Regions from separate parts of the Acetobacter tropicalis genome, predicted to be linked through region 1. Evidence: predicted binding sites of a transcription regulator. Region 1 holds the regulator's gene; each other region holds the start of a gene.
What was found. The regulator LexA, encoded in region 1, represses DNA repair genes until DNA is damaged. The targets are predictions, from matches to a motif close to TGTTCTANNTANGTTC.
Positions count from the first base shown of each region.

Region 2: a site for LexA is predicted at 2,287-2,302, ahead of recA (recombinase RecA). Genes of this name have one in related genera too.
Region 3: a site for LexA is predicted at 4,218-4,233, ahead of QWU00_RS15315 (putative DNA modification/repair radical SAM protein). Genes of this name have one in related genera too.
Region 4: a site for LexA is predicted at 3,802-3,817, ahead of QWU00_RS09900 (ImuA family protein). Genes of this name have one in related genera too.

Region 1 covers NZ_JAUYUW010000001.1:138,698-145,945, reverse strand. Annotated here, with positions in the region: gene QWU00_RS00735 (aminotransferase class I/II-fold pyridoxal phosphate-dependent enzyme) at 1-377, shown strand, start outside; gene QWU00_RS00730 (alpha/beta fold hydrolase) at 374-1,063, shown strand; gene bioD (dethiobiotin synthase) at 1,065-2,474, shown strand; gene lexA (transcriptional repressor LexA) at 2,690-3,361, opposite strand; gene QWU00_RS00715 (carbohydrate porin) at 3,828-4,982, shown strand; gene QWU00_RS00710 (molybdopterin molybdotransferase MoeA) at 5,003-6,202, opposite strand; gene rpmG (50S ribosomal protein L33) at 6,344-6,511, shown strand.
Region 2 covers NZ_JAUYUW010000001.1:1,633,573-1,640,820, forward strand. Annotated here, with positions in the region: gene QWU00_RS07240 (winged helix-turn-helix domain-containing protein) at 32-391, opposite strand; gene QWU00_RS07245 (GNAT family N-acetyltransferase) at 484-1,002, shown strand; gene recA (recombinase RecA) at 1,066-2,088, opposite strand; gene QWU00_RS07255 (gamma-glutamyltransferase family protein) at 2,358-3,737, opposite strand; gene QWU00_RS07260 (DsbA family protein) at 3,972-4,748, shown strand; gene hemA (5-aminolevulinate synthase) at 4,885-6,162, opposite strand; gene QWU00_RS07270 (hypothetical protein) at 6,271-6,747, opposite strand; gene QWU00_RS07275 (transketolase-like TK C-terminal-containing protein) at 7,017-7,248, shown strand, end outside.
Region 3 covers NZ_JAUYUW010000001.1:3,394,233-3,401,480, reverse strand. Annotated here, with positions in the region: gene QWU00_RS15330 (hypothetical protein) at 1-539, shown strand, start outside; gene pckA (phosphoenolpyruvate carboxykinase (ATP)) at 596-2,230, opposite strand; gene QWU00_RS15320 (FAD-binding oxidoreductase) at 2,613-4,040, shown strand; gene QWU00_RS15315 (putative DNA modification/repair radical SAM protein) at 4,238-5,467, shown strand; gene QWU00_RS15310 (TIGR03915 family putative DNA repair protein) at 5,471-6,313, shown strand; gene oxlT (oxalate/formate MFS antiporter) at 6,542-7,248, shown strand, end outside.
Region 4 covers NZ_JAUYUW010000001.1:2,188,515-2,195,762, forward strand. Annotated here, with positions in the region: gene QWU00_RS09885 (DMT family transporter) at 1-804, shown strand, start outside; gene QWU00_RS09890 (SOS response-associated peptidase) at 934-1,590, opposite strand; gene QWU00_RS09895 (ATP-dependent helicase) at 1,603-3,705, opposite strand; gene QWU00_RS09900 (ImuA family protein) at 3,862-4,677, shown strand; gene QWU00_RS09905 (DNA polymerase Y family protein) at 4,685-6,127, shown strand; gene QWU00_RS09910 (error-prone DNA polymerase) at 6,124-7,248, shown strand, end outside.

The DNA of each region.
Region 1 (7,248 bases):
ACTCCACAGCGCCATCGCCCATGGTGCTGGGTGCAGTGGAAGCTGCACTTGAATTGCTGCCTCAATCGGAGATGGTGATTGCCCGCAACCGGGTAGCGGGACTAGCGGAGCATTTCCGGCAGCATATGCAGAAAGTCGGGCTGGATACGGGGCCATCCTCCACTCAGATTGTGCCGGTGGTAGTGGGAGAGGAAGAGAGCGCGCTCGCACTTTCCCGTTATGTGGAGGCTGCTGGTTTTCTGGCTGTGGCCATCCGTCCGCCAACTGTGCCGCCGGGAGCGTGCCGTCTGCGCGTGGTGCTGCATGCGCATCATACACTGGAACAGGTGGACGCGCTGGCGGAGGCGATTCTATCTGGGGTGCAGAAAAATCCATGACAGCGTTGCAGCCGGTTTTTGTGCATGGGTGGGCCTGTGGTCCGCAAATCTGGCAGCCCGTACTGGCACACTTGAACCTGCCACCCGCTCATCTGATTGATCTGGGGTATTTTGCCAAGTCTGCCGGAGAACGGGACGATGGGCAGATTCTGACTGCGCTGGAAGCGGACAGGCCTATTCTGGGCGTGGGGCATTCAATGGGGTTGATGTGGCTGCTCTCTCAACGGGACTGGCCGCCAGGAAGTCGCTTTGTGGGGATCAATGCATTTGGCCGGTTTGCCTCTGGTGCGGATTTTCCTCAAGGTGTAGGGCCACGTGTGCTCGCCCGTATGCAGGCAGGTCTGGCGCGGGACGCAGGGACTGTTGTGAACAGCTTTCGGGCCCGTTGCGGGATGGCGGCTGTAGAGTCTTCCACATGTCATGTTTCAGCGTTGCAGGCTGGATTATCCTTGCTGGCGAAGGGGGATGTCCGTGCGCAGATCGAGCGTGTTGTCGCGCATGACGCCTCCTGCATGGTGGCCTTGGCGGGCGGAGAAGATCCTATTGTATCCGCAAGTATGACGAAGGCCGCTTTTCCTCAGGATATAAAAATCGAATGGCAGGAGAAGGGGGTGCATATGCTACCGCTGACCCATCCTGAATTTTGTGCAGCACACATCCAGAAGCTTATGAAGGACGCTGGTTAGAATGGGGCAGAATACAGATCGGCGTGCTTTGGTTCGGGATCGTTTTGACAGGGCCGTGGGATATGAGGGAGCGGCCACCATGCAACGGGTGGCGGCCCAGCGCCTGTTTGAAAAACTTCAGGAGCGGATGGAGGGGAGAGTGCCCCTGCGTATTCTTGAATTAGGATGTGGCACCGGATTTCTGACCGAAAAGTTGCGCAATGCATGGCCTCAGGCGGACATTGTTGCCACGGATATTGCGCCTCACATGCTGGAACGCGCGCAGCAGCGGGTAGGTGAAGGGCTTTGTTACCGTATCATGGATGCCGGAGAGCCTGACGTAAGCGGGCCGTTTGATATTGTTTGCGGCAATCTGGTGTTTCAGTGGCTGGAGCACCCGCAGCAGGCCATTGCTAGGCTGGGGCGCTTGCTGTCTCCGGGCGGAATTCTTGCTCTCTCCACTTTGATGGATGGTACTTTTCAGGAGTGGCGCACGGCCTGCGCTGTGGAACATGAGGAAAGTGGTACGCCTGATTACCCTTCAGCCGCGAGCATAGGGGAATGGTATCCCTCCTTGTTCAATGGTGGATGGGAGACTGAAGCCTGTGTGCAGACTTTCAGTAATGGACGGGCTTTTCTGCGCCATTTGAAAGAGACCGGGGCGTCCGTCCCTCGTGCGGGGTACCGTCCCATGCAACTGTCGGCTTTACGGCGCAGTCTGGCGCGTTTTGATGCGCAGGGGAGTGTGGTGACATGGCGTCTGGCTTATGGGTGTTTTCAAAAGCCCCCGCGGGCGGGTGTGTTTATCACCGGCACGGATACCGGCGTGGGTAAAACCTTTGTTTCCGCCTGTCTGGTCAAGGCATGGGAGGCTCTCTACTGGAAACCGCTACAGAGCGGATTGGCGGAAGAGGCTGGTGATACGCCAACCATTCTGTCTTTGACGCATTGTGCCCCTGAGGACTGCCTGCCGCCTGCTGGAGCTTTTCAGGCCCCCTTATCGCCTGAAGCGGCGGCGCGAGCAGAGGGTGTGACCATTGATCCTGCCAGTCTGGCGCTCCGCATGCAGGAGCCTGAACGGCCAATGGTGGTTGAAGGGGCGGGCGGCCTGATGGTTCCTGCAACGGAAACACTGATGATGTGTGATCTCGCCGCCCAATGGGGGTTGCCTGTTGTGCTGGTGGCACGGAGTGGGCTGGGCACACTGAACCATACCCTTTTGAGTCTTGAAGCGCTCCGTCAGCGGGGGATTGCCATGGCGGGCGTGGTGCTGAACGGCCCCCTTAATCCGGCGAACCGGGAGACCATAACCGAAAAGGGGAAGGTTCGTATTCTGGCGGAAATTCCGTTTCAAGCAGACGTGTCGGCGCAAAGTGTGGAGGGCATAGCCCAGACGTTACCATCGTGGGCGGATGTGAGAGGCGGAGCCTGATAAAATAAGTCCGGCTAAAATGAAAATATCAGAGATCAGACAAATTCTTAAAAAGATCGTATAATCTTATGATTATGAAAGTTTAAACCAACTTAAAAATCTAACACTGCGAGATTGGGCGGGCAGGCTGAGCTTAAAAGCCTCTCCGATCTGATGGTTCTTCTCTTTAGAAGAAGAGGCCTTCTTTTATATTTGAGGGGTGTCGCTTCAAGGCATTAGTGGTATCGGCGGATCAAGCCAGCCAGTTTGCCCTGAATTTTCAGGCGTTCTGCAGGGACAATGCGCGTTTCATAATTCGGGTTGGCAGGCTCCAAAGCAATGGCATTGCCTTTGCGGCGCAGGCGTTTGAGTGTGACGTCATTATCATCAATGAGCGCCACGACAATCTGGCCGTTTTCGACACTCTCTGTACGACGAATGATAACGAAGTCCCCATCCATGATTCCTGCGTCAATCATGGAATCCCCCGTTACTTCCAGCGCATAATATTCCCCGGTGCCTACCAGAGTGAGTGGTACATCGAGAAAAGAGTCTGTTTCCGCCATAGCTTCAATTGGCAGGCCAGCAGCAATGCGTCCGTAAAGGGGGACCTTGAGGGTTTGTGCTACCGGGCGTGAGAAATCGGCATGGACCACATTTGTGGGGGTAGGGGTGGCCGCAGGCGCAGGTGCCATTTCAGGAAGCTGAATGACTTCCAAAGCCCGTGCGCGATGATGATGGCGGCGGAGAAAGCCGCGTTCTTCCAACCCAGAAATAAGCCGGTGAATGCCTGATTTGGACCGGAGGCCCATGGCTTCCTTCATTTCATCAAAGGAAGGAGAAAAGCCGGTCTGCTTGAGGTGTGCATCAATAAAAAGCAGAAGCTTGTGCTGTTTACGTGTCAGCATCTTGGGTCACCTCAAAACAGAATCAAACGGCCTTACTTAAAGGATTTGTTCTATATAAGTTCTCTTTTCTGGTCAAGGTGTTATTCCCCTTTGTTTCACCTCCTCCATATTCTGAAAAACGCCGGCGGTCTGGGGTAGGGGCTGGCTGCGTCCCTATGGTCTGAGGGGCTGGGTCCGGGTTCCGTCAGTTTTCATCCGGTCTGTTTCGGGATAGGTGCGCAGAGCATATGGGGGTGGTGTGACGTTCTGAGCCGCTGCTGAGGGACGTTTTAGCTTCCTGTGTGCTCTGATGGATATTTGATGGAGAAACTTCATTTCCTGTGACCGCATCCTTTTTCGGCGGCTCTGCTTTCTGGGGGTTGCGGCCCTTGCTGTTGCAAAGGGATATCTAGCTGAGCCCGTACGCGCTGAGGGGAATGCTTTTGCGGACAAGCTGACAGGCCAGTGGGGCGGATTGCGGGAAACTGTGCAATCCTATGGCATTGATTTTCAAGTAAATGACCAGAACGAATTTTGGGGCGTGCCCGTTGGTGGCAGCCAGCCGTCCAATAATTACATTGGCATGACTACGGCAACGCTGTTGCTTGATCTGCGCCGTATGACTGGGCTGAAGTTGGGTACATTCAATATCAGCGGCGTTGATATTCGTGGCAGACCGTTCAGCAACCAGCCGCTTTACGTGTTCAATCAGGTTTCCGGCATTGAGGCGGACGATAACCTGCGCCTGTATGAACTCGCCTATGATCAGACGTTCGATCATGATCGGGGGGACGTGCGGATTGGCAAGCTGGATTTAAGCCGGGATTTTATGGGGAGCGATACGGCCCAGACGTTCCTGAACGCGTCTTTTTCCTGGCCGATGCTGCCTGATAATAACCTTTATGATCAAGGGCCTTCATCCCCTTTGGCCACGCCCGCTGTAAGGGTGAAATACCATCCGGATGATCATTGGACGGTGTTGGCGTCCGTAGGGGATGACAACCCTATTGGCGCTGGGTTCATTAACGAAAATGATCCATGGAACCAGAATCAGGACCCGGGGGGCACACGCTTTCATTTCGGGACGGGGGCGCTGATGTTTCTGGAGGCCCAGTACCGCACGCAGGCTCCGGTTTATGCGGGCACTTTCAAGCTGGGGGGATATGGCGATACCGGCCGTTTTCCGGATCAGGCGACTCTTGAAATGCGGCACAAGGGGAACTGGGCCCTCTATGCCGTGGCGGATCAGGTGATAGCAAAACTGCCGGGGCGTGAAACTCTCTCCGCCTTTGCGCGAGGCACCGGCACGGCGGAGGCTGATCGCAACCAGATTGCGTATTCCGTAGATGCAGGGCTTGTTCTTAACGCCCCTTTTCAGCGCGCCGATGATTCTCTCGGTCTAGGTTTTGGTGTGGGTGCCCCCAGTAAAATTCTGGCGCGCTCAGAACGGCGGTCTCATGAAATCGCACAGGGGAACGAATATCATCTGGAACTGACATATCAATGGCAGGCATGTCCTTGGTTGCTGGTTCAGCCCGATATTCAGGGCATCCTCTCCCCCAGCGGCGGCGTGGTGGGGGATAATGGCCGCCGCGTGAAGGATGAAGCGATCTTTGGTCTTCATTCAAGCGTGGACTTTTAGTCTCTGATTTTAAAGTATTTTCATGGAAGGCGCAGAATGCGGCAAAGTGTACCCGCCTTCTGGGGAGGGGCATGGGGCGCGCGGATAATCAGAGCGTCACTTTGCGCCAGAATGTTCATCTGAGCAGAATCCTGCGAGGCGAAGGGCGTGGCGATGGGTGGCTGCCCATCGGGCTGAGAACGCAGGGTGCTGCGCAGGAAATCCTGCCGTTGGTCATTCTCCTTCAGGTCAGCGCCGAGAATGGCTGTTTCTGTTTCAAGTTCAGCGCCTTGGGGAAGACCCATGAGTGTGCGCACCGCGGCTGCAACAAACACCACGGAGCACACCATGGCGGCAACGGGGTTGCCTGGCAGGCCGATCATGGGGGTTTTGCCAAGCTGACCAGACATCAGGGGGCGACCGGGCCGCATGGCAATTTTCCAGAAATCCAGATTGAGGCCATGGGGCTTGAAGGCTTCGCGCACCAGATCATACGTGCCTACACTGGCTCCACCGATCGTAACCAGAAGATCAAGATGATCGGCTTGCGCGATGGCGGTGGAAAGAGACTCCACATTATCGCGGGCTACCGGCAGTAAAACAGCTTCGGCGCCTATGGAGCGCAGGAACGCCGTCACCATGAATGCGCCGGAATTCACAATGGAATCAGGTTGGGCCGGGTCCCCCGGCAGCACGATCTCATCCCCCGTTGCGAGAATGCCCACGCGGGGACGACGGCTGACTGTCAGCCAGACATGCCCTGCGGCGGCGGCCAGCCCAATATCCCGCGCTGTCAGAACCTTTCCTGCCGAAAGAAGCGTTTCCCCTTTTTGGAAGTCCTGACCCTGTTTGCGGATGAACTGTCCTGCCTTGCCGCCGGAAAGCAGCGTTACGGCGTTCCCGTCTCGCCGCATGTTTTCCTGAATAAGCACCGTATCCGCACCTGCCGGAATCTGGCTGCCGGTAAACAGACGCATGCACTGGCCTTTCTTTACCGTCAGGCTGGATGGGTGGCCTGCGGGTGCTTCGCCGATAATATCGAGCGTGGCTCCTTCCTGCACATCGTCTATCCTGACGGCGTATCCATCCATTGATGACACGGAAACGGGCGGATTTGAGAGACGGGCGACCACGGGAGCGGCGAGCACGCGGCCACAGGCGTGTGCCACGGAAACTGTTTCCAGACCGCACGGAGAGAGTTTTTCCAGGATTCGGGCGCGCGCAACAGCCACATCCAGCATGTTTTTTTACTCCTTTTGGCTTTTACCACGCCTGATTGATGGAAGAATACTTGACCTTTGGCTCTTGTATGCGCATTTTGCGCCCACTTGAACACCACCCGGGCCTTCTGTCCGGACTCATGATGCTCTGCTGAGGAAGCCATGGCCAAGACCAATGTTATCAAGATCCGTCTCGTTTCCACGGCGGACACTGGTTATTTCTACGTCACGAAGAAGAACGCTCGTGCGCATACCGGTAAAATGGAACTGAAAAAGTATGATCCCGTTGCCCGCAAGCACGTTGTGTTCCGCGAAGCAAAGATCAAATAATCATCCGCCCTGCGTGGATGATGCAAATGCGGCGCCTCAGGGCGCCGTTTTTTGTTTGTAGTGCGTAAGGATGAAGTGAACTTAAAAGCACGTGCAGACCAGATTCTTTGTTCTTGAAGCATGCAACGTTGCTCTCGTGTGGTCGGTGATTGAGTTTAAGGGAAGCACTCCTTAAGCAACCGGCTCCATTCTCTTTGAGAGAAGAGGCAGAACGGGTGAGGTGATGATAGGCGAGGAAACAGCTTTATCTGTTGCCCTGACGCATTGCGGTGCGTCTACAGGAAAGGTGAAACAATCGGCCGCTTTATCGCGTGAGGGAAGGAAAATGGTGTACGGGCGCTAACCCACGCGACGTTCGTATTTTTTCTACAGTCCTTGAGACTGTGCTTCTGCCGGACCATTGAATTGGTCTGGCTACCACGATTACTCGGAAGATAACGTCTGCGGATCTAGGAACGGAGGCCGGGCGGCTTCAAGTGTGGCGTTGGCGGATACTTCGTATTGTTGGCGAAAGTGGTTTTTTCCGTCCTGCAGAGGAATTTCTCTATGCACACTGGGTCTCTGGGTGTGTCAGAGCATGGAGCAATCACAAATCACTCTTTTCTTTCGTGATGAGCAACGGCGGTTGCTGGGTGCAAGCTGCTGCTCAAGTGTGCTATTTTTAGGGGAAGGGACATTGCTTGCGTTGGAGGCTACCACTTCCCTATGTGGTGGCAGGCGTTATCCTCTTAAACAGG
Region 2 (7,248 bases), 1.5 Mb from region 1:
TTTGACAGGTTTGTTGCTTCGTTACGGCTTTTTAAGGGCATTCCGCCCTCTCCGGCGCAAGAAGCTGCGCTAATCTGTCCAGATTCTGGGCTGAGGCCTGAGACGCCTCCTGCTCTATCGCCCGATAAAACCGGATAACGGCCTCACCCTCTTCTGTCAGAAAAGCACCGCCCCCGCCTCCGGGGCGCGTAGCGACAAGAGGCGCTTTGAACAACTGGTTGAGGCTATCCACCAGCAACCACGTCCGACGATAAGACATCCCCATGGCACGACCTGCCGCAGAAATGGACCCGGTTTCCGCCAGCATCTCAAGCAGGCGGATTTTACCGTGCCCCAAAGCAGCCTTGCCATCTGCATCCACACGCAGAGTTAGTCTTATCCGCTCTGGCATCAGGCTGCCTGCTTTGGCTGGAAGGCTTTTTGCATGATAATGTGAGGACTCATGTTCTCTCTTACTCAGGCCGGAGCTGTGGCAAACCTGTCATGACACTGTTTTCCGCAAATACCATCTGGTGCCCCATGATGCCAGCCGATCTTGCGGCTACAGTCGCCCTGGCGGCTACCGTGCATACGGATTACCCGGAAGATAACGAAATTTTCACAGAGCGACTGGCACTTGCACCCCAGGGATGTTGGGTGCTTTCCGGTTCTGAGGGAGTAATGGGCTATATGCTCAGCCATCCGTGGCGGGGCAGCATAAGCCCACCGCTCAACACGCTGCTGGGAAGCCTGCCTGTTCCGGCAGACCGCTGGTATATTCATGATCTGGTTCTGGCAGAACGCGCCAGAGGGCAGGGAGCCGCCCAAAAGGCCATTGCGCTGGCAGAAGACGCGGCCCGTAGGCTCGGTGTACCGCTGCTAAGCCTGACATCTACTCGGCATGCCCAGACATTCTGGCGCAAACAGGGTTTTGCGCCAGAAGCAATTTCAGAAGCAGAACGGGCAGTACTGGCCTCTTATGATGCAGAAGCCAGCCTTCTCAGCCGCCCGGTTTCCCCCTGAGAGGCTGGCTTACCAGCCTCCAAAAACCTCTCACACGTTTCGGGTTGAGGTTTCAGGCGGGTTTTACTCTTCTTCCTGTTCCGGCGCGGTCATCATGGCTTCTGCCACAACGCCAGCGTGCTCACGCACCTTGCGTTCAATATCCGCCGCCATTTCAGGGTGATCACGCAGGAACTGCTTGGAGTTCTCACGCCCCTGCCCAATGCGCTGGCTGTCATAAGAGAACCATGCGCCGGATTTTTCCACCACACCGGCCTTGACCCCAAGATCGATCAGTTCCCCGACCTTGCTGATGCCTTCACCGTACATGATGTCAAATTCCACCTGCCGGAACGGCGGAGCCATCTTGTTCTTGACCACTTTCACACGCGTCTGATTACCCACAACCTCGTCCTTGTCCTTGATGGACCCGACCCGGCGGATATCAAGGCGCACAGAAGCGTAGAATTTCAGCGCGTTACCGCCCGTTGTGGTTTCCGGATTACCAAACATGACCCCGATTTTCAGACGGATCTGATTGAGGAAGATCATCATGGTGTTGGAGCGGGCAACCGAGCCTGTCAGCTTGCGCAGCGCCTGGCTCATCAGGCGGGCATGCAGGCCCACGTGGCTGTCGCCCATATCGCCTTCAAGTTCCGCACGCGGGACCAGAGCCGCCACACTGTCCACGACCAGAACATCAATGGCACCGGAGCGTACCAGCGTATCGGCAATTTCCAGCGCCTGTTCACCAGCATCTGGCTGGCTGATCAGCAGGTTATCAACATCCACACCCAGCTTTTTTGCGTAACCGGGGTCCAGCGCGTGTTCGGCGTCAATAAAGGCGCAGGTGCCGCCGCGCTTCTGCGCTTCTGCAATGGCATGCAGCGCCAGCGTGGTTTTACCGGAACTTTCCGGCCCATAGATTTCAATCACGCGGCCACGCGGCAGGCCACCAATACCCAGAGCAATATCCAGCCCCAGAGAACCGGTAGGAATTACATCCGCCTGTTCACGCGGGCGCTGGCCCAAACGCATAACGGAGCCTTTGCCAAAAGCGCGTTCAATCTGCCCCAGTGCACCTTCAAGGGCTTTTGCCTTATCCATGCTTCACCTTTTCCCTGTTGCCTCCGGCTCCGGCCAAAGGCGCATCTCACGCTGGGGACAAGAAGCCTCAGACTGAAGCTTTTATTCCAACGCGCTTTTCTCAAGACCTGCCATAAAAACGCCGCCCCCCGCAATGACGAGCATCACGCGAGAAAGACTCCACAGTGTCAGACCTCTGGTTCTGTTCCATTTTATTTAGAACAAAATAAGAACAATTCAAGCCAAAAACAGGCGGCCGAAGCCGCCTGTTTCGCCATAACCAGAAAATATTATTTCTGCCGGTCAGACGATATGGCCAGACCAGAACCGCGCGGGTCTGTCCAGCCAAAGCATTTGCCGGAATCCCCCGGCAAACCAGCAGGGCAAGATACAAAATTGGCCCGCCCAGGCCCTGATGTCACTTCCGGCCGCCCTCCGGCCAATGCGGCTTGCAAGGCAACCGCAGCGGTATCAGCGGCCACATTCTGCCCAGATGCCGTTGCAGCAGCGCGGAATTGCACCGATCCACGATGAGCAATAGCAGCCGTCAACAAAGGTTGCGGCCGCCGCTGCGGCGAGGCCCCCAGCACAATACCCGTGGAGCCTGCCACACGTCCGGTACCGAACAGGTTATTCATGCTCAGAGCACAGCTTACCGTTTCTCCCTGTCGGTCCGTCACCACAAAGGAGGTTGAGGCAGGCAGAGGAGGCAGAGCGGACCCACTGGGCAAGCTGCCGGAAGTAAGCAGAGCCTGCGCATCCGCAACACTCGCGCTGCCGCCCTTACCGGCCTGCCGTGCACGCCAGCCGGATACAACAGTTTCGCCCCGTACCGTGGCATGACCCTGACCACCGGCAAAGGCTGCGGCTGTTCCTAACCCACCATCTGCCGGCGGCGGCAGGAAGCTGATCTGAACGCCATCGGCGCTCAGCATGAGCGGCTGTTCAGCCGTTGCCAGACTGTCGCGCAGATCAGACGAGGTCAAACCGCCACCCGCAGCCTGTGCGGCCTGCACAAATGTCTGTCCCAGTGAGCCTCCATACAGATCGCCCACACCCGCAATCCGCATCCGCTCAAGCGCCCCGGCAAGGCGCGGCTGCACCATCAGGTCACTCACCTTCAGCACACTGCCGTTGCCATTACTGAAAATGGCGCGGGCCTTTTCATCCGCCAGCAAGGGAGACTGCACAGCCGCAAGATCAGACGCCAGAAGCCCACTGACAGGCACACCATCCGTGGCCAGATTGCGCGCCGGCACCAGAATATCGGCAAAATCCGCACTGCCGTACCGCAGTTGCATCAGATACAGGCCACGCGCCAGCATGGGCACTGCGGCCGGGCGATCAGCCTTGGCATCAGCCTGTCCGGCTTTTGGCAGAAATACAAAAGCCTGCCCCTGTTCCTGCCCCGGCTTCCAGGCCAGACATGCCCCGCCAGCACCCAGAGACGCACGGGAGGGCAGGGTGACAGACAACGCCATGCCAAGGGCGGCCGCAGCATCTGCCGCCTTGCCCCCTTTGGCTAACACATCACGGGCAACAAGGGCGGCCTGGGGTTCATCCGCCGCCACTTCTCCCACAAAGCCTGTGACCACAGGGGCGCCTGGATCCTTGTGCCCCCCAATAAGGCCACAAGCCGATAGGGAACAGGTCATCATAAGCGCCGCCATGCGGGCCTGACCTGAAAATAACGGCGCAAGCCGGGCTGAACGGGTCTTTCTGAAACGCTCGGGCACGCCTTGATGTCTCCACTTCATCTGGTCTGCCCGCAAAGGGGCGCACGGTTCTCTTCCGATAACCCTGTTCCGCACAGGCAGCAACACGTCCGTGTCATTTCCTGCCTTCTGTTAGCATGCCCACACTGCATTCCCATCCCACCAGTTCTGCTTTACAGGTGAAAAACCATGAAAAAGCTGATCTCCTCCTCTTTCAGGCCACTCGCCCTTGCCGGGGCCGCCTGTTTTCTTCTGCTTGGCAGCACCGCAGCCCCAGCGCGCGCGGCTGACAGTGGCTTCACTCCCACGCAACGCGCTGAAATTGTTGAGATCATGCGCAATGCGTTGAAGACGGACCCTTCTATCCTGTCAGATGCTATCACGGCATTACAGGCCAAAGCTTCTGCGCAGAAAGCTACGTCAGCCCTTGAAGCCGTGCACAAGAATCCTGCCCAGTTTGGAGACAGCACGACGGACGTTGTGCTGGGCAACCCACACGGCAAACTGAAGGTGGTGGAATTTTATGACCCCCGCTGCCCTTACTGCCGCAAGGTTCTGGCCGATCTGGACAAGCTGGTGGCCGCCGAGCCTGACCTGAAGCTGGTTGAAAAGGTCATCCCTGTGCTGGGCCCCAACAGCGTGATGGATACGCAGGCCATTCTGGCTGCCGGATTACAGAACGCCTATGTGCCGTTCCAGAAAGCTCTGATGGCAGACCCCGCCAGCGCCTCCACAGACCGGATTCGCCGCATTGCGCTCCATGTCGGGCTAGACCCGGATCGCCTGCTTTCTGACATGAAAAACCCCAAGGTCATTGCCGCAGCCAGCCATAATCTGGAACTCGCCCGCTCCATAGATCTTGAAGGCACCCCCACCTTCATTATCGGAGACAAGGAAATCATTCCCGGCGCTGTCTCCTATGATGAACTGAGAGCAGCTCTTGGACGCCTGCGTAAAGCTGGCTGATAGCAAAAAAGGCCTCGTCCCGTGTGGGATGAGGCCTTTTTTATGAGCTGATTGAAAAGTCCGCTTCAGCGGAGCCGGGGGTGTTTCCTCCACCCGGCTTTTGCCACCAACTTTCCGGCTTTTTCTTACGTAAAACTCAGGCTGCTTTTTCTGTCTGACGTTCCGCTGCTGAACGGCCGGGAATAACCCCTTCTTCCCGCAGCAGGACAGAAAGCGCCCGCACCATCTCGTCCATCATCTCATCAGTGTGGAATGGCCCCGGCGTAAGCCGCAGACGTTCCGTGCCTTTGGCAACCGTGGGATAATTGATGGGGGTGGCATACTGACCATATTCCGTCAGCAAGCGGCGGCTGATGCGCTTGCAGGTTTCTGCATCCCCGATCGGCACCGGCACAATGTGGCTGGGCGTCATGGTGAAGGGAATACCCGCCGCACGCAGACGCTGGCGGAAGGTATTCACCCGCTCAAACATCTTCTCACGCCGCCAGCCTTCAGCACGGACCTTGCGCACGCTGGTCAGTGCAGCACCCACAACAGCCGGAGGGAGTGCTGTTGTGAAAATGAAGCCAGATGCCGTGGAGCGCAGGAAATCGACAATCTCGGCTGAAGCCGTGATGTACCCGCCATGCACGCCAAATCCCTTGGCCAGCGTGCCTTCAATAATATCAACCTGATCCGCCACGCCATCACGCTGGGAAACACCACCGCCTTCTTCGCCATACAGGCCGACGGCGTGTACTTCATCCAGATAGGTGATGGCATTGTATTTGCGCGCCAGCGCACAGATACCGGCAATATCCGCCATATCCCCATCCATTGAATACACGCTTTCAAACGCGATCAACTTGGGGGCTTCCGCTGGGGCTTCCGCCAGCTTGGCTTCCAGATCAGCCAGATCATTATGTTCAAAAATAACGGTCTGAGAACCGCGGGCCCCTTTGATACCGGCGATCATGGACGCATGGTTCATGCGGTCTGAAAAGCAGATCCAGCCCGGCATGGAGGTCAGGATGGTTTGCAGGCTGGCCTGGTTGGACACATAACCGGAAACAAACAGCAGGCCCGCTTCCTTGCCATGCAGCGATGCCAGTTCCGCCTCAAGCTGCGTGTGCAGCGGGCTGGTTCCGGCTATGTTGCGGGTGCCACCTGCGCCAGCGCCGTGCTCACGGATAGCCGCAATGGCCGCTTCCTGCACTTCCGGCACCACGCCCATGCCCAGATAGTCATTGGTTGACCACACCACCACTTCACGCCCTTCCGGCACGGCGGCAACTTCTTCCTCATACAGGGGAAAACGCTCAGCCAGTCGCGCCAGCGGTGTAAATGTGCGGTACCGTCCTTGCTGCCTGATCTCGTTCAACGCCGAATGGCAATGTTCATAAAACGGATGCCGGGCGTTCTTGATCAATCCCACGCTACTACTCTCCTCGCGTCGTCAGAAACGGTCGGGGCACGGCGCATGGCCCGTCGGCCGTCTGGCCGGTGTCTTTTTACAGTATGACTTCACATAATGGTGTAAGCTTTACTGCACATACACCCTGATGACCGGCTTCGTCACGGTCGAATCTGGCATAGCGGTTATTTCCACTTGTTCAGGAGCCGCTCCTGCCTTGACAATTTCTTTTGTCACGGCCTGCCCATCACCCTGCACCAGTTGCACCAGTGTCAGTTGATCAAGTTCGCTTTTTCCAGACGCCGGCACCAGACATTTTACCACAAACAGAATGTTTGGCTTCCGTGCCAGTGCCTCATGCACCATCCGGTCAACTGGGGCTGCCCATTCTTCAGAAGGTGTGCCCCCCACCAGTTCCACCAGCGGCGGCACAGGGGGCGGGCCGGGCGGCGGCGGCGGAATATAGGGTTTGGGCGGTATGCCTGCCTGCGGATTAAAGGTTTTCTGGTCCACCAGTTTGCACCCGTTCAGGCACAGCGCAACGCCTGCCAGCAGCATGATCCGCACAACAGGCCGCCTTTCTGCAAAACAGGAAACAGAGGGCATGAGGGGCAGATCTCCGAGCAGGCTGAAAAAGTAGAGTGGTCTTTCTCTCTCTTTCGCGCTCCTTTGCGCCCAACGCAAGGCAACACCCTCATAAAGACAGGCCAAAATCACGCCCGTCTGCCGTTTTGTTGTCGTTTTTCTGGCCTTTGCTTGTGTACATTCGGTTATGTGGATGAGCCCTTGCTCAAATCTCCACACCCCTTTATTGACCAAAATGCAGTGATGAGAAGACCGGTCGTCATGACAGGCCCGTCACCTGAGGCAGGCGAATGGCAACAGCCCTTTCGACAGACCATCTCCTTTCCAATGAGGAAGGAGGCCTCTCCGCTCAACAGATCAGCGTTGTGCGGATGAGCCACGCTGCGCGCCAGTTACTCCGCACGGAAACCCTGCCAGCCCATATCCGCGCGGTGCTGGAACTGATGTGCCTGCCCGTAACAGCCCTGTGGTGCCGGGTGCTCCGGTTTGATCCCGCAGCACCAGACTGGCCGGACCGGGACC
Region 3 (7,248 bases), 3.3 Mb from region 1:
TTGATGGCTGCAAGGGGTTCCGGTTTGCCAACAAGATACAGAAAGCAGACCCCGAGTGGCACCGTTACAGCTACCCGGATTTTGCCAGCGCGTGGCTGGCCGCATGGTCCACGCATTGCTCTGGAACCAACGTGTGCAAGAACCTGCGCGAGCATCTGGCCGCCGAACGTGAATATGCCTGCGCCCGTACGTGGCATCAGCGCTACTTCCATCATCAGGATGCCCGCAGCGTCATCAAAAATCATACCGAAGCACAAACGCAGCTTTCCATCTGCCAGTCCCCGTTTGGGCGAGCCGCGTTTGAAACCATCCTCAACAGTCTGGCCTATGATATTGTAAAAGCGGCATTTGACCGCTCCCTGACTATTGCTGATCTCATTGAAGAACATGACAAAGTGGACGGTACGCTCCGCACCGCCAACAGCATCAAGCAGCAGGCCCGGCAGCATGTGGCCAATAATGTTGACCCCTGCCACCGCCCGGATATGGAGCACCTGCTTGACCGAACTCTTTCCTACATTCCACGCCGCTGCGCGTAAAAAGAGAAAGGGGGCATAGAAGCCCCCTTTTATTTTGTCCGGGTTCCGTCAGCTTTTCAGGCAACCGCTCCTGCAACGGACTGCAGAACTTCTGGGCTGACCTCCGCTGCAAATCCCTCCGCATTTTTCTCAAACAAAGAGACAAGCTTCTTGGCCTGAGCGTCATAGGCCGCCTTGTCCGCCCATGCCTGTGCCGGATTGAGAACCTGATCTGGCACGCCTTCAACATGCCTGGGAATGCTTAGCCCGAAATAAGGCTCAACTTCAAAAGTCGCATTCTTCAGCGTGTCTCCCAGCACGGCCGCCAGAATGGCACGCGTATAAGCCAGAGACATTCTTTTGCCTGTACCGTAGGCGCCGCCTGTCCAACCCGTATTGATCAGCCAGCATGAAACCTGCCCTGCCGCCAGCCGCTTCCGCAGCAACTCCCCATACACAGCGGGAGGACGCGGTAGAAACCGCGCACCGAAGCAGGCGGAGAAAGTAGCTTCCGGCTCGTCCCCAAGCCCTTTTTCCGTCCCGGCAATCCGCGCGGTATAACCAGACAGGAAATGGTACATCGCCTGATCAGGCGTCAATTTTGCCACGGGCGGCAGAACACCGAAGGCATCTGCTGTCAGCATGAGAACATGTTGCGCCTTACCGCCACGTCCACTGGCAACAGCATTGGGAATAAAGTTTGTCGGGTAGCAGGACCGTGTATTTTCCGTGCGGGATGCATCATCCAGATCCAGCTTGCCGCCATCCCCCACGGTCACATTTTCCAGCACCACACCAAACCGGTGAGACGCGTTCCAGATATCGGGCTCAGCGTCCTTGCTCAGCCGAATGACCTTGGCGTAGCAACCACCTTCAAAATTGAACACACCCTCATCAGACCAACCGTGCTCATCATCACCAATAAGCGGACGATTGCGGTCAGAAGACAGTGTGGTCTTACCGGTTCCAGAAAGCCCAAAGAACAGTGCGCTATCGCCGGTGCTATCAATATTGGCTGAACAATGCATGGGCAGAACGCCTTTGGGCGGCAGCAACCAGTTCATGACGGTGAAAATGGATTTCTTGATCTCACCCGCATACTGCGTACCCGCAATAACAATCAGTTTCTGCTCAAAGGAAAGAGCCACAGCGGTTGAGGACCGGAGCGCATAGGTTTCCGCATCCAGCGCCAGATCCGGCGCGTGTAGAATAACGTAATCCGGAGTAAAGTTCCCAAGGTCCTCAACAGGAGGACGAATAAACATGTTGCGCGCAAACTGGGCATGCCACGCATTGGTCGTGACTACGCGCACCCGAATTCGGTGCTCAGGATCAGCCCCTGCGTAGAGATCCTGAATGAAAAGCTCCTGCCCCGCCAGATACCCGCGCACTGTATCTGTCAAACGCGTAAAATGTTCGGGGCTCATTTTCTGGTTGGTGGCGTTCCACCATACATCCGCCCGGATAGCAGGTTCATCGACAATGAATTTGTCTTTGGCAGACCGTCCTGTGTGCTCTCCGGTGTCAACAGCCAGCGCGCCATCTTCAGATAGAACGCCTTCCAGTCTTTCCAGCGCTGCCGCTACCAGTTCAGAGGCCGAAAGATTGGCATAAACGGCATGAAAAGACAGCACCCCGGTTTTCTCCAGCGCCTTGCACGGGTTCTGGCTCTTAACGCCCCCGAAAACCTTTGCGTCACAGCGGTCTTGCATGATTTTTATCTTCCTTATTTTTGTCACGCGCTTATTGCCGCCATTTTTTGTCAAAACTTCGTCAGAAGGCTTCAAAAAACAGAGCGATAGGCTTTACCATCCACTTACGTAGGCTTGTACTATCTCTCAGAGTTCCAGATTTTTAAAGTCTGGAATCACCTTTATCCTTGCGTCGCTTTAATCATGCTGTACGCAATGCAGCCTTGCACGCTTTTTCTCAAGCAGCAGCACTTGGTCAATCCGTGCCGCCACCCAGAGAAAAAATAAGGCCATTTTTTCCTAAATCCCTCTATTTGGTTAATCCTCCTGTTCCTCTCGACGGTTAATAGATCCGGGCACTATGCTGTACGCCTTAATTGGCTCACAGGACTTGAAAGCATTCATGACGGACCAAGCCTCTCTCCCGCTTCATCCCGCAGCACGCGCCCAGCATGTGTTGTCCCTGCTGGCTGCGGAAATTGGAAACAAGATTTCTACCAATCCCTCCGTCTGTGAAGCCCACAGCCATGGAGAGGCTCTGGAAATTGCCAATATGCCTGTAGGGGTTGTTTTTGCGGAAAGCACGCAGGATGTCTCTACCACGCTGACTCTGTGTCATTCTCACCGGGTGCCAGTAGTGGCATTTGGAGCGGGTACCTCTGTTGAAGGGCATGTCACCCCACCTGATGGTGCAATCAGTCTTGATCTTTCCCGCATGACGGAGGTTCTGGAAGTTAACGCGTCTGATCTTGACTGCCGCGTTCAGGCCGGGGTCACACGTCAGGCGCTCAATGCATTTCTGCGCGATACCGGCCTGTTTTTCCCTGTTGATCCGGGTGGCGAGGCAACGCTTGGCGGCATGTGCGCCACACGCGCTTCCGGCACGGCGGCGGTGCGATACGGCACCATCAAGGAGAATGTGCTCGGGCTGACAGTCGTCATGGCAAATGGTGAAATCATCCAGACAGGCGGTCGAGTAAGGAAGTCCTCCACGGGGTATGATCTCACCGCTCTGTTTATCGGGTCCGAGGGCACGTTGGGTATCATTACGGAAATACAGCTTCGGCTGCATGGCCAGCCCGAACAGCTTTCCGCTGCAGTTTGCCAGTTTGAAACTCTGGACGATGCCGTGAATACAGCGGTGGAAATCATTCAGATGGGTATTCCCATCGCCCGCGTTGAACTGCTGGATGATGTGCAGATGCAGGCCTGCATCCGTTACTCTAGCTTGGAAGAGTATCGTCCGCTCACCACTCTCTTCTTTGAATTTGCGGGCTCTCCTGAAGCCGTCAAAGAACAGATCAGTGTCACGGAAAGCCTGGCACGTGACAATAACGGGCTTGCCTTTACATGGGCGGATACGGCAGATGAACGGGCCAGATTATGGAAAGCAAGGCACAACGCATACTGGGCCGTAAAAGCGCAGCACCCCGGCCAACGCTTGATCAGCACGGACTGTATTGTGCCTATTTCGCAACTGACGACCCTGATTTCAGGAGTGAAGGAGGATATTCTGGCCTCTGGTCTATATGCCGCCATTCTCGGGCATGTGGGAGACGGCAACTTTCACACTCTTATTGTCACGGAAGAGACAGAAGCCGGACGCCAGCAGGCCTTGGCGCTTGACCGTAAAATTGTTGCCCGTGCCCTTTCCCTGGGAGGCTCCAGCAGCGGAGAGCACGGCGTGGGCCTCGGCAAATTGGAATTCCTGGCCGCCGAGCACGGAGAAGGCGCCCTCAGTGTCATGCGGGCGCTGAAAGCCACGCTTGATCCGCGCAATATCCTCAACCCCGGTAAACTTCTTCCTATCGGCCCGGTGTTCAAGGGCTGACCGTTCCTCCCCTCCCCTGAATTGGGGAGGGGCTTTATACAGCCGTTTGCGCGCTTTACCCCCCAAAAAAACAGTCCTCCTTGTCGATCAGGAAAAGGCCCCATCGCCCACTCCTGATACACGCGCCAAGACGTAAGTGGGCAACCTATGATTTGAGGCTTGCCCTCTCCAAAATAAGAACATAACATGAACAAATTATGAAGCAGAGCCTCTCCGAACGTTTGGCCATCCTTTCCGATGCGGCCAAGTATGATGCGTCCTGTTCCTCCAGCGGGGCTGGCAAACGTGATTCTGCTGGCACCAAAGGGCTGGGTTCCACCGGCAACGGCATCTGCCATGCCTACACGCCAGACGGGCGGTGCATTTCCCTGCTCAAAATTCTACTGACCAATTTCTGCATCTATGATTGCGCCTATTGCATCAACCGTTCCTCCTCAAACGTTCAGCGCACCCGTTTTACCCCGGATGAGGTGGTCTGGCTGACCATGGAATTCTATCGCCGCAATTATATTGAAGGATTATTCCTGTCTTCTGGCATTATCCGCTCCCCTGAAGATACCATGGCTCAGATGGTGCATGTGGCGCGTGAACTCCGCCAGACCCATAACTTTCGGGGATACATCCACCTGAAAACCATCCCCAATGCGTCCGCCGAGCAGCTTGCTGAGGCTGGCCTCTATGCCGATCGCCTCTCAATTAACGTGGAAATGCCCACAGAGCAGGGATTGGCCGCCTACGCGCCCGAAAAAAAAGCCGGGATCATCCGTCACTCCATGGAAGAAATGCAAACGCGGATTGAGGCCGGAAAGGAACGAACTCTGTCTGGTCGTCGGCCGCCACGCTTTGCGCCCGGTGGCCAAAGCACGCAAATGATTATCGGGGCCGACACCGCCACTGATCATGATATCCTTGCCAGCAGTTCTTCTCTTTATTCCGGCTACAGGCTGCGGCGGGTCTATTATTCCGCTTTTAGTCCCATTCCCGATGCCTCGGCCATTCTGCCTGTCCGGCCACCACCGTTGCTACGTGAACATCGTCTTTATCAGGCAGACTGGCTGTATCGTTTCTACGGGTTCCAGTTTTCCGAGATTACAGCAGGCCGCCCGGATGGCATGCTGGATCTGACACTTGATCCCAAACTGGCATGGGCTCTCGCAAACCGGGCACTTTTTCCGGTCGATCTTAATCGAGCCAGCCGGGAAATGCTCCTCCGGGTGCCTGGGCTGGGTGTGCGTTCCGTCAACGCTCTTATCGCCACCAGACGGCACAAACATCTGCGGCTGGAAGACCTTGCCCGTCTCAATGTATCGCTTCGCAAGGTCAAACCGTTTGTGCATACCACCGGCTGGTCTCCTGCCCGCTTGGTTGATCAAGCTAATCTCAGGCAGGCTTTCCTGCCCCGCCCTCAACAACTGACCCTGTTCTGAGCCATGACCTACGGAGTTACCCTTGAAAGAGATACGTCTTTTTCAGAATGGCGGCCTTTGGCGCGGCGTTGCTTTCTAGCCGGAGTGCCGCCCGAGGCTATGGAATGGCGATGCTCTACAGCAGAGGCTTCCCTGTTTGATACGCCTCTGTCTCTCCCAACACCCCGGCCAGACGCCCAAAATCCGATATTACGCAGCAATTGCCTTGCATTGCTCAAATCCATTCTGCGCCATGCCGATCAAACACGCTTTGATCTGGCTTACCGTATTTTGTGGCGGGCACAGACTGAACCGTCCCTTGCGGCCATTCCACTTGATCCGGATATTGCCCGCGCCCTCCGTATGTCTCACCAGATCCGGCGGGACGCCCACAAGATGGAAGCTTTTCTCCGCTTTCGAGAAATAGGGGAGAGCGAAAACGGGCGACGGCTGTTTCTCTCGTGGTTTGAGCCAGACCATTACATTCTGCCCACTGTTGCGCCGTTTTTTACCCGCCGTTTTACAGATATGGACTGGGCAATTCTGACTCCAAAAGGCTCCATCACCTGGAATGGAACAGAGTGTCTCATCACCCGCGCCCCCTGCCCTAAACCGGATCTTTCAGACACATTGGAGCAATTGTGGCAGACCTATTATGCCTCCATTTTCAATCCGGCGCGAATCAAAACCAAAGCTATGCGGTCGGAAATGCCCCGCAAATACTGGAAAAACCTGCCTGAAACCCGCCTTATCCCGCAAATGCTTGCGCAAGCAGGGGCCAGAGTAACAGCCATGGCCACCCAGCAGCCACAAGAAGCACCTCAATTCCATAAACGCCTACAGAAAAGACGGGCAGAAAAACCCTGACCCTGACCTTTAAAATATCATATCTCATGTGGAATATTACTTCCCTGTTTTGAATAAAGCTGAAAGTCTGTCGGTTCTGAATTTCTCGGCCCATCACACCTGCCAGACTGACATCATGCTTCTCAAAATCAGATCTTCACGCACTTTTTTCTTCCTCATTGCCCCTCTTCAGAAAGCGCAACAAAAAATTGTGCCCTATAGCGTTAGAGATATGGGAGACAGGGTCTGATGCAGGACGCAAAATGGCGGCAGCTTGTGGCGGGCCTGATCTGTATGGCTGCCATTTCTTCCCCCCAATATGTCTGGACCCTGTTCACGCCCACCTTGAAGGGCGAATTCGGTGTCAGCGCAGCCGCCTTACAGGTCACGTTTTCTCTTCTGATTGTCCTGCAAACGGTCTTTTCCCCTATTCAGGGATGGATTGCGCACCATATTCATCCGCGCACTCTCATCATGATCGGAATTGGCTTGACGGGGCTGAGTTGGGTGAGTGCGGCATCAGCTTCTTCTCTCACGCAACTCTATCTGTTTTATGGTGGCCTTGGGGGCATTGGCACCGGCATTGTGTATGTTGGGGTTGTCGCCTTATTGATGCAGTGGTTCCCTCAAAACAGGGGGATGGCAGCAGGAGCGGCTGCCGCAGGCTATGGCATGGGAGCCATGGTGACCACCTTCCCAATCTCCCACTTTCTGGCTCTGTGGGGATGGCGTCCAACCCTGTCCATGTTTGGTATTCTTATGGCCGCAGTGGGGCTTGGCGCAGCGTACTTTTTAAAAACGCCTGCCCGCCATCAAGAACAAACAAACTGTAATCAACCAGGTTATCTAACCCCTTTCGTGCTCAGAGCACCCCTGTTCTGGTTGATGTTCTTCATGATGGCCACAATGGCCACGTCGGGGCTGATGGTTACATCCCAACTCGCTCAGATTGCCCA
Region 4 (7,248 bases), 2.0 Mb from region 1:
GCTTTTGTCTGCCTGTCGCCGTTTGCGCTCCCTATCATGCGCCGTGATGCTCCTCGTTATTGGCAGCATCGCTGGCTTATGCTCGGGACGGCGCTTACAGGGATCGTCGGCTTCAATGCCCTGATCTATGTTGGTGTACGAACGACCACGGCGAGCAACGCCCTTCTGATGAACGCGCTGATACCACTCATGATTGTTTTCTTCGGTGCGATCTTTTACCGGCAGCGACTTACACTCGCTCAGGGCGCTGGTCTGATACTTTCGTTGTTGGGCGTGTTCACGCTGGTTCTGCACGGCCAATGGTCACAATGGAGCGCCCTCGCGCTCGTGCCGGGAGATGCTGTTGTCCTTGCTGCGATGGCTTGCTTTGCGTTTTACACGCTCTGGATCCGTCGCCTGCCGGCAGACCTCGACCGGTTGGGTGTGCTGGGTGCTCATATCACGATCGGCGTCTGCCTCCTGTTGCCGCTCTGGTTCATCGCTCCGATAAGTGCGACATCTGCTCATTGGACGATTTCATTTGCCGCAGCTGCCTTATATGTGGGCATTTTTCCGTCCGTTCTGGCCTATTTACTCTACATGCGCGCTGTCAGATTTTTTGGTGCGGAACGTGCAGGCCTGAGCATTCATCTGATCCCGGCCTTTGGAGTCATACTCTCGACGTTGTTTCTTCACGAACGTCTGCATCTCTGGCACGCTACAGGCATTGTAGCGATTGCTTTGGGTCTGGTGTGTTCGTCTTTCCGGCAGGCCTCTGCACCGCCGACCAATGGCGGCGATGTCTCGCACGTTCGGGAAGTATGAGCCCAACGATATGGAGATCACCACACGATTAACTCTGATTGATGAGAGATCAGCATACTTGGGATTTTTGTTGCACTCGTCTTTTCTACTTATATCCGGGATGAAAAATGCAAGAAGTATGATCCCATTTTAGCTTCCATTTTCCACGAGGTAGGGTGGTTCACGACGGGCCAAACGCCCATCTGACAGAGGCCGTTGAAGCCCCAGCGCCTCCTCTGCTGGCGCATTCATCCACACATCCAGCTCATCCGGCTGCGTCAGAATCACCGGCATGGCTTTCGGATGGATGGCTCCAACTTCCCGGTTTGCCTCGGTGGTCAGAAATCCAAACAGGTCATCCGTTGTCTCTCCATCAGCCAGTTTCCGCACGGATGTCCATCGGCACCAGATACCGGCAAAGAAAGCCAGCGGCTCTCCGTCGCTGCGGGCAAACCACACAGGCTGTGATTTCCCATCAGGCAAACGCTCGGGTTCCGAGAACGCTGTCAGCGGAACCAAACAGCGGTGCTCCACCCCTTCCCAGCGCTTCCACCATGCAGATCCCGGATTGCGGATATTGGTCACACCGCGATCCACCTTATGGCCTTTCAGGTAACCGGGGGGAGTCGGCATACCCCAGCGGGCCATGAGCAGTTCACGACCGCCTTCCCCGTTCCTCACAATCGGCGCCATCGTATTCGGGTAGATCTCCGGCAGCGGCTGGAGATTGCCCGTGCGATCCTCAAGAACTTTCGCGATCTCGCGGATCGCCTGCGGGTTGGAAGTCATGGAATAGAGATTGCACATCCGCCTGCTCCCTTACGACCACATGCCGCGTAATCTGGCTGCCATATCGATCCGCACCGACTTCACCGCCTCCTGCCTTGCCTGCTCTTCCGGTTTCACGACAGGCCATGACACGGCTTCGAACAATGGCAGCATGTCCCGGTCGATGAAGCGTGTACGTGAAGCATAGACATGTCGGTCGCCCCGGCTGTGCTGGCCATGCACATAGAAACGCTGCGGCACCATGATATCGAGACTGTCTTTCGCCCTCGTCATGGCCACATAGAGCAGGCGGCGTTCCTCCTCGATATCGTCCTGCTCGCCCGTCGCCAGATCAGACGGAATGCAGCCATCGACTACGTTCATGAGGAACACATTCTTCCACTCCTGCCCCTTGGCGGAATGAATGGTCGAGAGGATCAGATAGTCTTCATCCAGCAACGGCACGCCAGCCTGATCGGACGTGGCATCCGGCGGGTCCAGCGTCAGTTCGGTCAGGAATTTCTCGCGTGACGGGTACCCTCCGGCAATCTGCTCAAGCTGCACCAGATCGGCCAGACGGGTGGAGGCGTCCTCGTGCAGCCGCTCCAGATGTGGCTCATACCAGTACCGCGCGGCTGCAATCTCGCCCGGCCAGCCGACCTGATGGCTGCCGAGAGCGGTCAGCATATTCACGAAACCCGCCCAGACCTCACCACTCCGCTGTGGCGCTTTGACATCCTTCAACGCCTCGAAGGGATGGGCATTCTCGCCCATCGTATCCAGCACGCGCCGGGCTGAACCCGGCCCCACGCCCGGCAGAAGCTGCAATACCCGAAAGCCCGCGATGCGGTCGCGTGGGTTCTGGGCAAAACGCAATAGCGCCAGCATATCTTTCACATGCGCACTGTCGAGAAACTTCAGGCCACCGAATTTCACGAACGGAATATTGCGCCGGGTCAGTTCCACCTCCAGCGTGCCGCTATGGTGCGAAGCCCGGAACAGCACAGCCTGCTGCTTCATTGGTGTTCCGGCCTCACGCTCTTCCAGCACTCGATCGGCAATGTAGTTGGCCTGCGCCGTGTCATCCCAGATAGTGACCAGTCGTGGCTTTTCCTCCGAAGCCCGCTCGGTCCACAGATCCTTGGTGAACCGCTCCGTCGCCTCGCCGATCACCGCATTGGCGGCATCCAGAATGGGTTTCGTGGAACGATAGTTCCTATCCAACGTCACGATGCGCGCCGGGGAATCGAAAGACACTGGAAAATCCAGAATGTTGCGCACGGTCGCCGCCCGGAAGGCATAGATGCTCTGCGCGTCATCACCCACCACCGTCAGGCCTCGGCCATCGGGCTTCATGCCCAGCAGCATCTCCGCCTGCAGCCGGTTGGTGTCCTGATACTCATCGACCAGCACATGATCCCATTTGCCGCCGATATCTGCGGCCAGAACCGGGTTGCTGACCATTTGCGCCCAGCACAGCAGCAGATCGTCATAATCCAGCACGCTCTGCTCCTGTTTCGCCGTGACATAACCGGCGAAAAGCTGTTTCAACTGGGCTTCCCAGCCCGCGCACCACGGATAGTGCTTCAGCAATACATCGGCGAGCGGCGCGCCTGAATTCACCACACGGGAATAGATGGCAAGGCACGTGCCCTTGCCGGGGAACCGCTTCTCGGTTTTGGAAAATTCCAGATCATGGCGGATCAGATTCATCAGGTCAGCGGAATCTTCGCGGTCATGGATCGAAAACGCCGGATCCATGCCGATCTGCTGGGCATACTCCCGCAGCAGCCGCGCACCGATGGAGTGGAACGTCCCAGACCAGGCCAGCGCGTCAGCGAGAGGTCCGGCCTTGTCGCCCAGCACGGTTTTGCAGATGCGTTCTACCCGCCGCGTCATCTCCACACTGGCGCGGCGCGAGAAGGTCAGCAACAGGATGCGGCGCGGATCAGCCCCTGAGGCGATCAGATGCGCGACCCGATGGGCCAGTGTGTTGGTCTTGCCCGAACCAGCCCCGGCGATGACCAGCAGCGGGGATGAATCCGCCCCGCCTGTCGAGACTCCGGTCCCGTGCGTGACAGCCTGTCGCTGGGCCTCATTCAGACGGGACAGATAATCATCGCTGCCCGAAGCAGGAGAAGGTTCTGGATTCAATTCCTTAGCGCACTTTCATCAACGATACTGATCGAACATCGCTAACCAGCATGCCGGATACAGAGCGAATTTGCATTGACTTGCGTAGCATGATTGGAACAAATCAGGAACATATAATCAGGAAATTTGCCTGCATAAGGGACGCCGAGCCGTGACATGACTGCTGAAACCCATAAAAAACCCGGTCTGGAGACGCTGCGGGCCGCGATCAGTCGTCTCGAAGGACAGACCAGTCGCAAGCGTGCCACACTGCCCTTTGGGTTAGCGGAGATCGACCGGAGACTTCCCGGTGGAGGGCTGACTCTCGGAGCCCTGCATGAGATCGCTGGAGGCGGCAACGACGCCCTCAACGCCGCTGCCGCCGCCCGTTTTGCTGCCGGTATCGCCGCACGTACACAAGGTCAGGTGTTATGGATTGTGACAGTTGCCGATCTGTTTACTCCCGCACTTCAGCAGGTTGGCCTTCCACCCTCGCGGGTGCTTTTTGTCGAGAGTGGCACCGATCGTGACGTGCTGGCCTGTTTCGAGGAAGGACTGCGTCATCCGGGCCTGGGCGCGGTGGTCGCCGAAGTCGGTCGCCTGACCATGACGGCTTCGCGCCGGTTGCAACTCGCGGCTGAAAGCGGTGGCGGCATCGGTCTCGCCCTCCGACGGTGGAGACGACAGAGGGATGCCGCTGATTTCGGGCAGCCGACGGCGAGCACCACACGCTGGCGGGTCTCGCTTCTGCCATCGGCGCCGCTGCCGGTTCAGGGGGTAGGGGAGAGCCGCTGGTTGCTGGAACTGATCCGGACACGATCCGGCGAAAGCGCCGACTTCGAGGTGGAGGTACGAAATGGACAGGCAGGATTGCGGATTGCCGGAAGTCCGGACAAAACAGCAGGAGCCGAGGCGAACCACGGTGATCTGGCTTCCGTTCTGGGCCACCGACCGGCTCCGCCGCGAACGGGGCGACGGCGCGCCTCCGCCTGAACAGCCACTGGTCCTCGCGGGGCGCGAGGGCAGTCGTCGCGTCGTGCTGGCCGCCGACCGCGCTGCCCGTAAAAGCGGGGTGGTGATCGGAATGCCAGTTGCCAAAGCGCAGGCGCTGATTCCGGGCCTGGCGGTTCAGGACGGTCAGCCCGAAGCGGACCGTGCGGCGCTGGAACGGCTGGCGCTGTGGCTGCAGCAGCGGGTCAGTCCCATCGTGGCGGTCGATGCGTCCGGCAAGTCGGCGGACGGGCTGGTTCTCGACACCACCGGAGCCGATCATCTCCTGGGCGGTGAGGCCACAATGTTACGTGACATTGTTCGTCGCCTGAACGGATCCGGTATCACGGCGAGAGCCGCCGTCGCTGATACGCTCGGAGCAGCCTATGCTGTCACGCGCACCACGCCGGGCACGGCGATTGTCGTTCCACCCGGAGAGCACGTCGCTACTCTGGCGGATATGCCGATCGCTGCTCTCCGCCTCCCGACCAACGTCGTTGCCGGAATGGCCGACCTCGGCCTGACTCGGGTCCGCGATCTCGAGAACGCGCCTCGCGCCCCGCTGGTGCTGCGCTTCGGTCCGGAAATCACACGAAGGCTGGATCAGGCCTATGGCAGGGTGGAGGAACCCATCCTGCCGATCCGTCCGGTCGATCCCGTCGCGGTGTCGCGCAACTTCGCCGAGCCAATTGCCGCCGCCGAAACCATCGCGCGCTATATAGGCAAACTGGTGCCGCCGCTCTGCATCGGCCTCGAAGAACGCGGCCTCGGTGCACGGCGACTGGATCTCCTGCTGCATCGTGTCGACAACGCCGTGCAGGCGGTGCGTCTCGCGCTGGCTCGGCCCGTCCGCGATCCGAAGCATCTGCTGCGTCTTCTGTCTGACCAGATTGAGACCATCGAACCCGGGTTTGGCATCGAGCGTATGGAACTGATTGCCATGCTGGCCGAACCAGTGGAGCGGCGCCAGCAGGTCTCATCCCTGATTGAAGAACCGGAGGCCGATCTGTCCGGACTGGTCGATACACTGGCCAACCGGCTGGGCAGCGGGGCGCTTTACCGCGTTGTGCCAGTGGAAAGCGATGTTCCCGAGCGTTCAGTTCAGCGAGTACCGCCGCTTGCGCCAATTCAGGATACGACCTGGCCCGAAGGCTGGCCGCGACCGACCCGTCTGTTGCCGCGACCCGAGCCGATCGAGACCATGGCCATGCTACCCGACCATCCTCCGGTATTTTTCGTCTGGCGAGGCCTGCGCCACAAGGTGAAATGCGCAGACGGGCCGGAGAGAATATTCGGAGAATGGTGGAAAGGTGATGCGGAGCTGACCACGGCGCGGGATTATTTCCGCGTCGAGGATACGTCTGGCGAGCGATTCTGGCTGTTCCGCGCCGGTGACGGCGAACACGGCGAGACCGGATCGCAACGTTGGTTCCTGCATGGGCTCTTCGCATGAGCGCTTCGGCACCGCGCTACGCCGAACTTCAGGTCACGAGCTATTTCTCCTTTCTGCGCGGCGCGTCGTCGCCCGGTGAACTGTTCGGGCAGGCGAAGGCGCTCGGGATCACGGCCCTCGGTGTTACCGACAGGAACACGCTTGCCGGCATCGTTCAGGCGCATCTTGCCGCAAAGGAATTCGGGGTGCGCCTGGTTGTCGGCTGTCGCCTCGATTTGGAGGACGCGCCGCCCGTGCTGGTCTATCCGACCGACCGGGTCGCGTATGGCAAGCTGTGCCGCCTGCTGACGCTCGGCAAGGCCCGGGCGGGGAAGGGGAAGTGCCGCCTGCTCTGGCGTGATCTGGTGGAATGGGGCGAAGGACTGCTCGCCGTGCTGGTGCCGGATGTCGCCGACGAGGAGTGTGCGGCGCATCTGCGGCGGTTGCGGGAGGCGTTCGGTGACCGCGCCTATATGGCGCTCACCCTGCGCCGCCGCCCCAACGACCAGATGCGGCTTTACGACCTGGCCAATCTCGCCCACGCCCAGCGCGTGAAGACTGTCGTCACCAACGACGTGCTGTTCCATACCCATGATCGCCGCATCCTGCAGGACGTCGTCACCTGCATCAGGCACAACACCACCATCGAGCACGCAGGCTTTGCCCGGGAGCGTCACGCCGACCGCTACCTGAAACCACCGCCGGAGATGGCGCGGCTGTTTGCGCGGTATCCTGAGGCGATCGACCGCACGATGGAGATCGTCGAACGTTGCCGGTTCTCTCTGGACGATCTGGCCTATCAGTATCCCGACGAGATCGAGATTCCGGGCCAGACCCCGCAACAGGCGCTGGAGGACCTGACATGGCAGGGGGCGCGGGAGACCTATGGCGGCATAATCCCGCCGGACGTCGAGACGATTTTGCGCCATGAACTCACGCTCATCGGGCGCATGCAATACGCGCCGTATTTCCTGACGGTGCATTCCATCGTTCGTGAAGCGCGGCGACGGGACATTCTCTGCCAGGGACGGGGCTCGGCGGCCAATTCCGCCGTGTGCTTCGTGCTCGGCATCACCGCCATCGACCCATCGCGCACCACGCTCCTGTTCGAGCGGTTCATTTCCGAGGAACGGGGCGAACCA